DNA from 3 places in the Desulfosalsimonas propionicica genome. Region 3 is predicted to be linked to each of the others. Evidence: riboswitches for the same ligand, from Rfam matches in the RefSeq annotation. Region 3 holds a riboswitch; each other region holds the start of a gene.
What was found. A riboswitch is a leader RNA that binds a small molecule or an ion and turns the genes downstream of it on or off. The one in region 3 is predicted to bind cobalamin.

Region 1 (2,270 bases), on a different contig from region 3:
CCCTTTTTCATGGCGCAAAAATCACCGCACATAGTGCAGGTCTCTGCCTTTTCCGGGGCCCGGGAGTCCCTGATCCGCCTTGCCTCCTCCGGAAACATCAAAAGACTTTCCAGGTCCTGCCACTGCATGTCGCGCCTGGCCAAAGCCGCCATTTTCTCGGTCTCCCGCCGCTCCGGATATTTGGAGATATCGCCGATGCGGGCGGCCAGGCGCGTGGCACGCACCCCCTGGCGGACATCTTCGGCATTGGGCAGGGCCAGGTGCTCGGCCGGGGTGATGTAGCAGATCAGATCCGCCCCGTAGCGTGCAGAACTGGCCGCACCGACGGCGGCGGTGATGTGGTCTAAGCCCGCACCGGTATCGGCCGGAATCGGGCCGAGCACGTAATACGGGGCATTGCCTGACATTCGCTTTTCAAGCATGATGTTGCCCTGGATTTCATCCATGGGCACATGACCCGGCCCTTCCACCATCATCTGGCAGCCCGCGTCGCGGCCAATTTCGGCAAGCTCGCAGTTGATAACCATCTCGGCCACCTGGGCCCGGTCGTGGCTGTCATGGATGGCCCCGGCCCGGATGCCATTTCCAAGGGAGAGCACGGCGTCATATTTTTTCATGATCCCGCATACCCGGTCAAACTGCTCGTATAAGGGATTTTCCCTGCCGGTTTTCTCCATCCAGGCCACCATAAACGTGCCCCCCTTGGAGGCCAGGCCGCCGTAACGGAATTTCTGCCGGCGCAGCCGCTCGATGGTGTAACGGTTGACCCCGCAGTGGATGGCCATGAAACTCAGGCCGTCTGCAAGCTGTTTTTCAATAAGATCAAACAGATACTCGGGATCCATACGGGTGGGATCACCGGTTTTCCGGATGGTGTCGTGAAACGCCTGATACAGGGGCACGTTTCCCACCGGCAGGCTCGTGCTGTGGATGACCGCCCGGCGCACGGCGTCAAGATCGCCTGCGGCAGACAGTTCCATGAGGGTGTCTGCGCCTTCTGCTTCGGCCACCCGGGTTTTTTCCACCTCCAGGGCGATATCGCAGATATCCGAGGATGTGCCGATGGAAGCATTGACCTTGGTGCGAAGGCCGGTGCCGATACCCACCACCTTCTGGCCGGACCGGCCGGGGTTGTTGGGAATCACGATCCGGCCGGCTGCCACCTGACGAACAATCTGCTCCACGGCCATGTTTTCGTCTTCGGCCACCCGCTGCATCAGCGGAGTGACCCGGTTTTGCCGGGCGAGTTCAAGCTGGGTTTCCATGTTTGCCTCCTTTTTAATCCATTTTGATGAGTTCGGAGAAAGTCGGTTCTGCCGATTTTCCGATTCAAACAAAAACCCCGGCCAAATAAAAAAAGGGCTCCGACCGGAGATTTTCCTCCCGTCGAAACCCTTTGCCATCGGATTCCGATATCGCCTGTTGCAGGCACGTCTTCTGGCTTGCCGGATTTCACCCGCCCTCTGCCTTCCCGCAGGGGATTTAAGCCTGCAGTGGCCGCATCATTGATGCGAAAAGACGGTATTTCCGGTTACAGCGCCGGGTGCGCCGCGGATTTGCACCGCGTTCCGTTTGCCTGAACCGCAACATTTGCTGCTTCTGATTTTTGAAACACCTTTATCCCTTTTTGCCGCCGGTGTCAAGCCGGGTAAAAAGAGACAGAATAAGGATGTGTAAAAAACCTCCCCGGCTATCAAAAGCCAGAGAGGTTTTATTTCAAACTATTCCCGCTCTTCGATTTCCTCCCAGATCTTTTTCATGGTGTGTTGAACTATGCGTTTCCGGTCGCGGTAACTGGTGTGGAGCAGGTCATGTGACTTGTGGGAATACGGTTTGCCCAAAAAATCGTCATATAGTTTAATGATAAGCGGGTTGTTGTGGGACTGACGTACTGGTGCTTCACGATCTATATTATAGAGTGCTGCCTGGCGTGCCTGCCAGGAACTCTGGTATGCGTGTTTGCTCCGGGGTTGTCCCCCGCCGCCCATACAGCCGCCCGGACAGGCCATGACCTCCACGAAATGGTAGTCTGCCTCTCCGTTTTGAACAGCCTCCACCACCTGCCTGGCCCCCTTGAGGCTGTGGGCCACGGCAACCCGCACCGTAGGATTGCCTTCGCCCATATCAATGGTGGCCTCGCGAACGTGTTCAAGTCCCCGGACCGCCTCCATCTCGATGGGTCCCAGCTCAAGGCCGGTTATCTTCTTGTGGACCGTTCGCAGGGCAGCCTCCATTACACCGCCGGTTGTGCCGAAAATGGCCGCGGCCCC
Region 2 (2,270 bases), on a different contig from region 3:
AACATTGTTTTCTTCAGTAAAGCCGTAGATCCCCAATAACCACTGAAAAGCGCTGCTCTCCTGGACAGAAGAGATGCGGACTTCCTGGCTTAAAAGAGTATCTTCAAAGCCAAAAATATTATTTCCAAGAGGCGCTGGAGTGGAGTCAAAGTCTATACCACTTTTGCTTTCGTAATAAGATCTGCCAGTAACAGAGAGAATATTGAAGGATTCACCTTTGTATTGGATCCGCAAAGTCTGGCCATTACCTTTGTTTTCTCGATAGTTTTCTCCGTCATAGGCAATAGTGTGGCGGCATGTTTGTGAAGGGCCACTGAGAAATCGATAATAGCCTATCCCTTCATCTTCCTCCATAAAATCAGTGATCAAGGATATGTCCCACACTTCGGAAGGAGTCCATCGAAGCGTGGCCCTTCCGTTGTTATGGTCTGTCCTGCCCGCATCGTCTGTGTTCTTGTATACATTTTCCATGAAGCCATCCGAGTCTTCCCTCTGCCAGCTAAGCCCCATATACAATTTATCTTTTTGCACCGGCCCGCTGACTGTTCCACCCGTCCGGAAAGAATCGGGATTGTTGCCGGAGGCATCATAAGCTCCGTATTCACCAAATACCCTGGCCCTGAAATGGTTGCCCGGTTGTTTGGTGATAATGTTGACAACCCCTGATTCGCTGTTTCTGCCATAAAGGGTCCCCTGGGGCCCCTTGAGGACCTCGATGCGTTCAATGTCAAAAAAATCAGGATTGTGCATGTAATGGAGAGGATAGTTCAGGCCATTAACATAAAAACCGGCAGGGCTGTATATGGATGTGTCATACGTAGAGATGCCCCGAAATACGATCGTATTTCCGGCAGTGCTGTGTTTCATATATACGTTCGGGGAAAAACGGGTCAGTTCATTGACATCTCTGATATCAGCATCTTCAAGCTGGACCGCCGAAAATACAGAACTGCCAATGGGCACATCCTGGGCGTCTTCTTCTCTTTTCCGGGCGGTCACCGTCATGGCGCCAAGTTCGTGTGCCCCGGAGGCCACCTCTTTTCCGGCGATGAGCGGAATGTCTTGCTGTTTCTCAATGTCTTTTGCCTGTGAGGCTTTTAACAAAGCCCTGTTGCCGGCAAAAGCGGAATCCGCTTCAAAAAAAATCAAAAGCCCGGCAAGCACGAAAAAAAACCGAAACAATGCAACTTGTAATTTCATAACGTCCCTCCCTGTCTGTAAAAATAAAAAACCCCGAACCGAAGATGAAACTTCGATCCGGGGATGTCCCTTTTTTACCACCGCGATCGCTTCTGAGCCTGCTTTCGCCGCGAAAGCAGGGACTCAAGATTTGTCCAGGCAGGTGTTCTGACTTGCGGATCTGCCTACCGGCTGCGCCTTCCCATTCATAAAAACAGTGGCTTATTGGGCAGCTTTCGTCCCCGCTTACAGCCGCGGGCCGGTCCCTGATTCACACAGGGTTCCCTCTTAAGCTTGATTCAAAGCACCTGAACAACTTTTAAGATGAAAAATGCCAATAAAAAATATTCAATAATCCGGTTATCCTGATTTAAAACCGCACCTCATACCCAATTTTAAAAAACCGGGGCATTCCGTAATATACATAGTTGTCTGTGTCCTTGTTGCCGTTGATCTCAACCTCCTGATCAAACACGTTATCAACGCCGAAGGTGAGATATCCTTTGGGCAGCTTGTATTTTCCGCTGATGTCGAGTGTCGAGATATCATCCAGGTCATCCGGACGGCTGGTGACATAATTGAAATTCAGGGCAAGGCTGAACATGCCGCCGTCATATGCCGCGCCCGCAGAGGAGCTGAATTTGGGGCCGGTCTGGTATTGACTGCCGTCGGGATCTTTGGCAACCGGGTCGCACCATGTACCCGAAGAATAAAAGGAGATCCGGCTGGACCAGTTATCCCGGCCATGAAAGGGGAAAAGATCAACATTCCAGTCAACGCCAAGACTTTCATAGGTGCCGGCGTTAAAGTATTCATACGGGTAGCCGCCGCCTTTATAGGATTCAATCTTGTCCTTGTAATCCATGAAAAACCCGGATAACCGGATCTTGCTCCATGCGTTTGTAAACTTGACCCCTGCGTCGTAAGTCCAGCCCTTTTCCGGGGTCAGCTCCGGGTTGCCTTTCAGCAGCCAGGAATCATAGTACAAATTGTTAAAAGAAGGCGCCCTGAAGGCTTTTGCCGCATTGGCAAACAGATTCACGGATTGATTCAGCCGGAAATTAAGCCCCAGGCTGGGAGTGAATTCATCC
Region 3 (2,270 bases):
GTATCAACCCCTCCCATGAAGATCATATTGGGCCCGCATTTTTGACGGGCCAGCCGGGTGTCGGCCTTGGGTTCGAGGCTCAGAATTGCAGGGGAAGTCTGCCCCATCCATTCAACGATCTTGTCGACATTGCCGCAAATATGGAGTATGGCAGGCACAGAAATGGATTCAATCTGCCTGCGCTGGTACTCCAGTTCGTAGTCCCGATAGGTTTTGGGCGCAATTAATTCGGGGGAGGCGGTCATGTCCTCGATCGAGATAATATCTGCTCCCGCCTCGATCATGGCATTGGCCAGAGCAGTACCGGCTTTTTCACCGATATCCAAAAACGGCACGATCTTTTCAGGTGCCTTGTAGGTAGCTTTCAGCAGTGGCACACTGCCCAGAAGAGAGCCAGCGATGGTTAAAGGGCCAATGATTCCCCCCACAATGGGGACCTCATCGCCTACTTCCCTTTTCAGGATTTCAATAGCTTTGAGCAATTCAGGTATATACCCCCTTGAAAGAAAATCACCGGGAAACTCGGGCGTATCATCGAGTTTATAAGGCGGAGGATGATCAATTCCCGGAATTCCTTCGGAATCCCTGATTTTCCCCGACTTCCGGATGCATCCCAGGGCAACCGCCTCAAATGTCTGACAAAAGGGAACCCGAACGGCATCAAAACCCACCACGGTATATGCGGCCAATGCCTGCTTGGCCATAGCTTCACCCTTTTCGTGTCCTTCGGGCCAGTACGCGCCAACTGCTTCCATCTGGTCATAGGTCACGGTCGAATTGGCTCCGAAACACGGCATTCGATCGGGCTTTTGATGGTTTATAACTGCCATCACACGTTCTTTTGCATTCATCTGGGCCTCCCACAGGTAGAAAATGATTGGTTTTTATAATAGAACGGGTCAGAACTCCTCGCCCGTTCGAAGATAAACAGCCTGACGAATGGACGATCCTGTCCGCTGGCTCAACCGGCGACGCAAAGGTCACGGCAACAGGTTCCAACCGGATTGTGGTGTTGTGAAATTGTCGCAATCAAGCTTTGTACCCCCAGAGACCCTGCATTTGCTAAAGTTCGATTACGGTTCTTCTCTGCTTTAACAAATGGGCGCCTCACCCTCGAAAGCGCGACATTCGGAAAGAAGGTATTCTGGCTCGCAGTCTTATAAAACGGTGGACAGACCGCTTACAGTTGCGGGGCAGCAATGGATTTCCACCATTTTCCCTTCAAAATGCGGGAGGGATGCCATACATGAGTTGGCATCCTTACTCTATTCACATTCAAAATATGTGCCATTAATCTGTTTGTTTTGCCGATCGTAATTTCATCAGGGAAAATTCGGCAGTTACGCAATTGGAAAAGAAGTTTTTTTACAAGGTGAATGCCGGCACCGATGGCGCGACCCAAAGACAAAATGTGTGTTTATATTTGAAAACCCTATTATTTTTATTGGTTATGATAAGGGCATGGATGTCGCACTGTGACATCAGAATACAAACTGATCAATAACGATTACCAGCGAGGATGCATTCTAACCGATCAATCCGGTAGTCCTTTATTTTGCGCCACAACGTTCGGGGATTAAGTTCCATTATTTCTGCCGACCTTGACACGTTGCCGTTGCACTGTTGGAGCACTTTTAAAAGGTAGGCTTTCTCAAACTGCTGTTGGACCATTGCCATGGCCGTTTTAAAAGGAATATCCGTGTCCACCGGGTATAAGGCTTGCTGGCCGGTACTTTTCCGGAAATCATTTGAGAAATCGATACTATCGATTACGGCACCGTCTGTTGTGACAAACGCCCTTTCCAGAATATTGGCCAGTTCCCGAATGTTTCCGGGCCAGTTGTGCTGCATCAATTGTTTCATGGCCCGTGTTGAAACCCGCTGGATGTTTTTATGAAATTTCCGGTTCAGGCAGTGGATAAAGTGATGTACAAGGAGGGGAATATCGTCTATTCTTTCCCGCAGGGGCGGTATTTGAATGGCAACAACATTGAGTCTGTAAAAAAGTTCCATCCGAAAAGAACCGCTTTTGATTTTTCCCATAATATCCTGATTCGTGGCCGATACGATCCGCACATTGACATCGATCGGGGAGTTGCCTCCGACCCGCTCCATGGAATTTTCCTGAGTAACCCGAAGCAGTTTCACCTGGAGGGCCGGAGAGATATCGCCGATTTCATCGAGAAACAGCGTCCCTCCCCTGGCATACTCGAACTTACCCTGCTTGCAGCGATCGGCACCGGTGAAAGCCCCCTTTTCGTGTCCGAACA

Region 1: another riboswitch for cobalamin. It lies ahead of thiC (phosphomethylpyrimidine synthase ThiC); the one in region 3 lies ahead of HNR65_RS03480 (MtaA/CmuA family methyltransferase).
Region 2: another riboswitch for cobalamin. It lies ahead of HNR65_RS03470 (TonB-dependent receptor); the one in region 3 lies ahead of HNR65_RS03480 (MtaA/CmuA family methyltransferase).

The regions. Positions count from the first base shown of each region.
Region 1 covers NZ_JACDUS010000008.1:45,558-47,827, reverse strand. Annotated here, with positions in the region: gene thiC (phosphomethylpyrimidine synthase ThiC) at 1-1,265, opposite strand, end outside; cobalamin riboswitch at 1,411-1,595, opposite strand; gene HNR65_RS12810 (2Fe-2S iron-sulfur cluster binding domain-containing protein) at 1,722-2,270, opposite strand, start outside.
Region 2 covers NZ_JACDUS010000001.1:819,314-821,583, reverse strand. Annotated here, with positions in the region: partial or broken gene HNR65_RS03470 (TonB-dependent receptor) at 1-1,200, opposite strand, end outside; cobalamin riboswitch at 1,321-1,506, opposite strand; gene HNR65_RS03465 (TonB-dependent receptor) at 1,550-2,270, opposite strand, start outside.
Region 3 covers NZ_JACDUS010000002.1:936-3,205, reverse strand. Annotated here, with positions in the region: gene HNR65_RS03480 (MtaA/CmuA family methyltransferase) at 1-851, opposite strand, end outside; cobalamin riboswitch at 1,118-1,274, opposite strand; gene HNR65_RS03475 (sigma-54-dependent transcriptional regulator) at 1,498-2,270, opposite strand, start outside.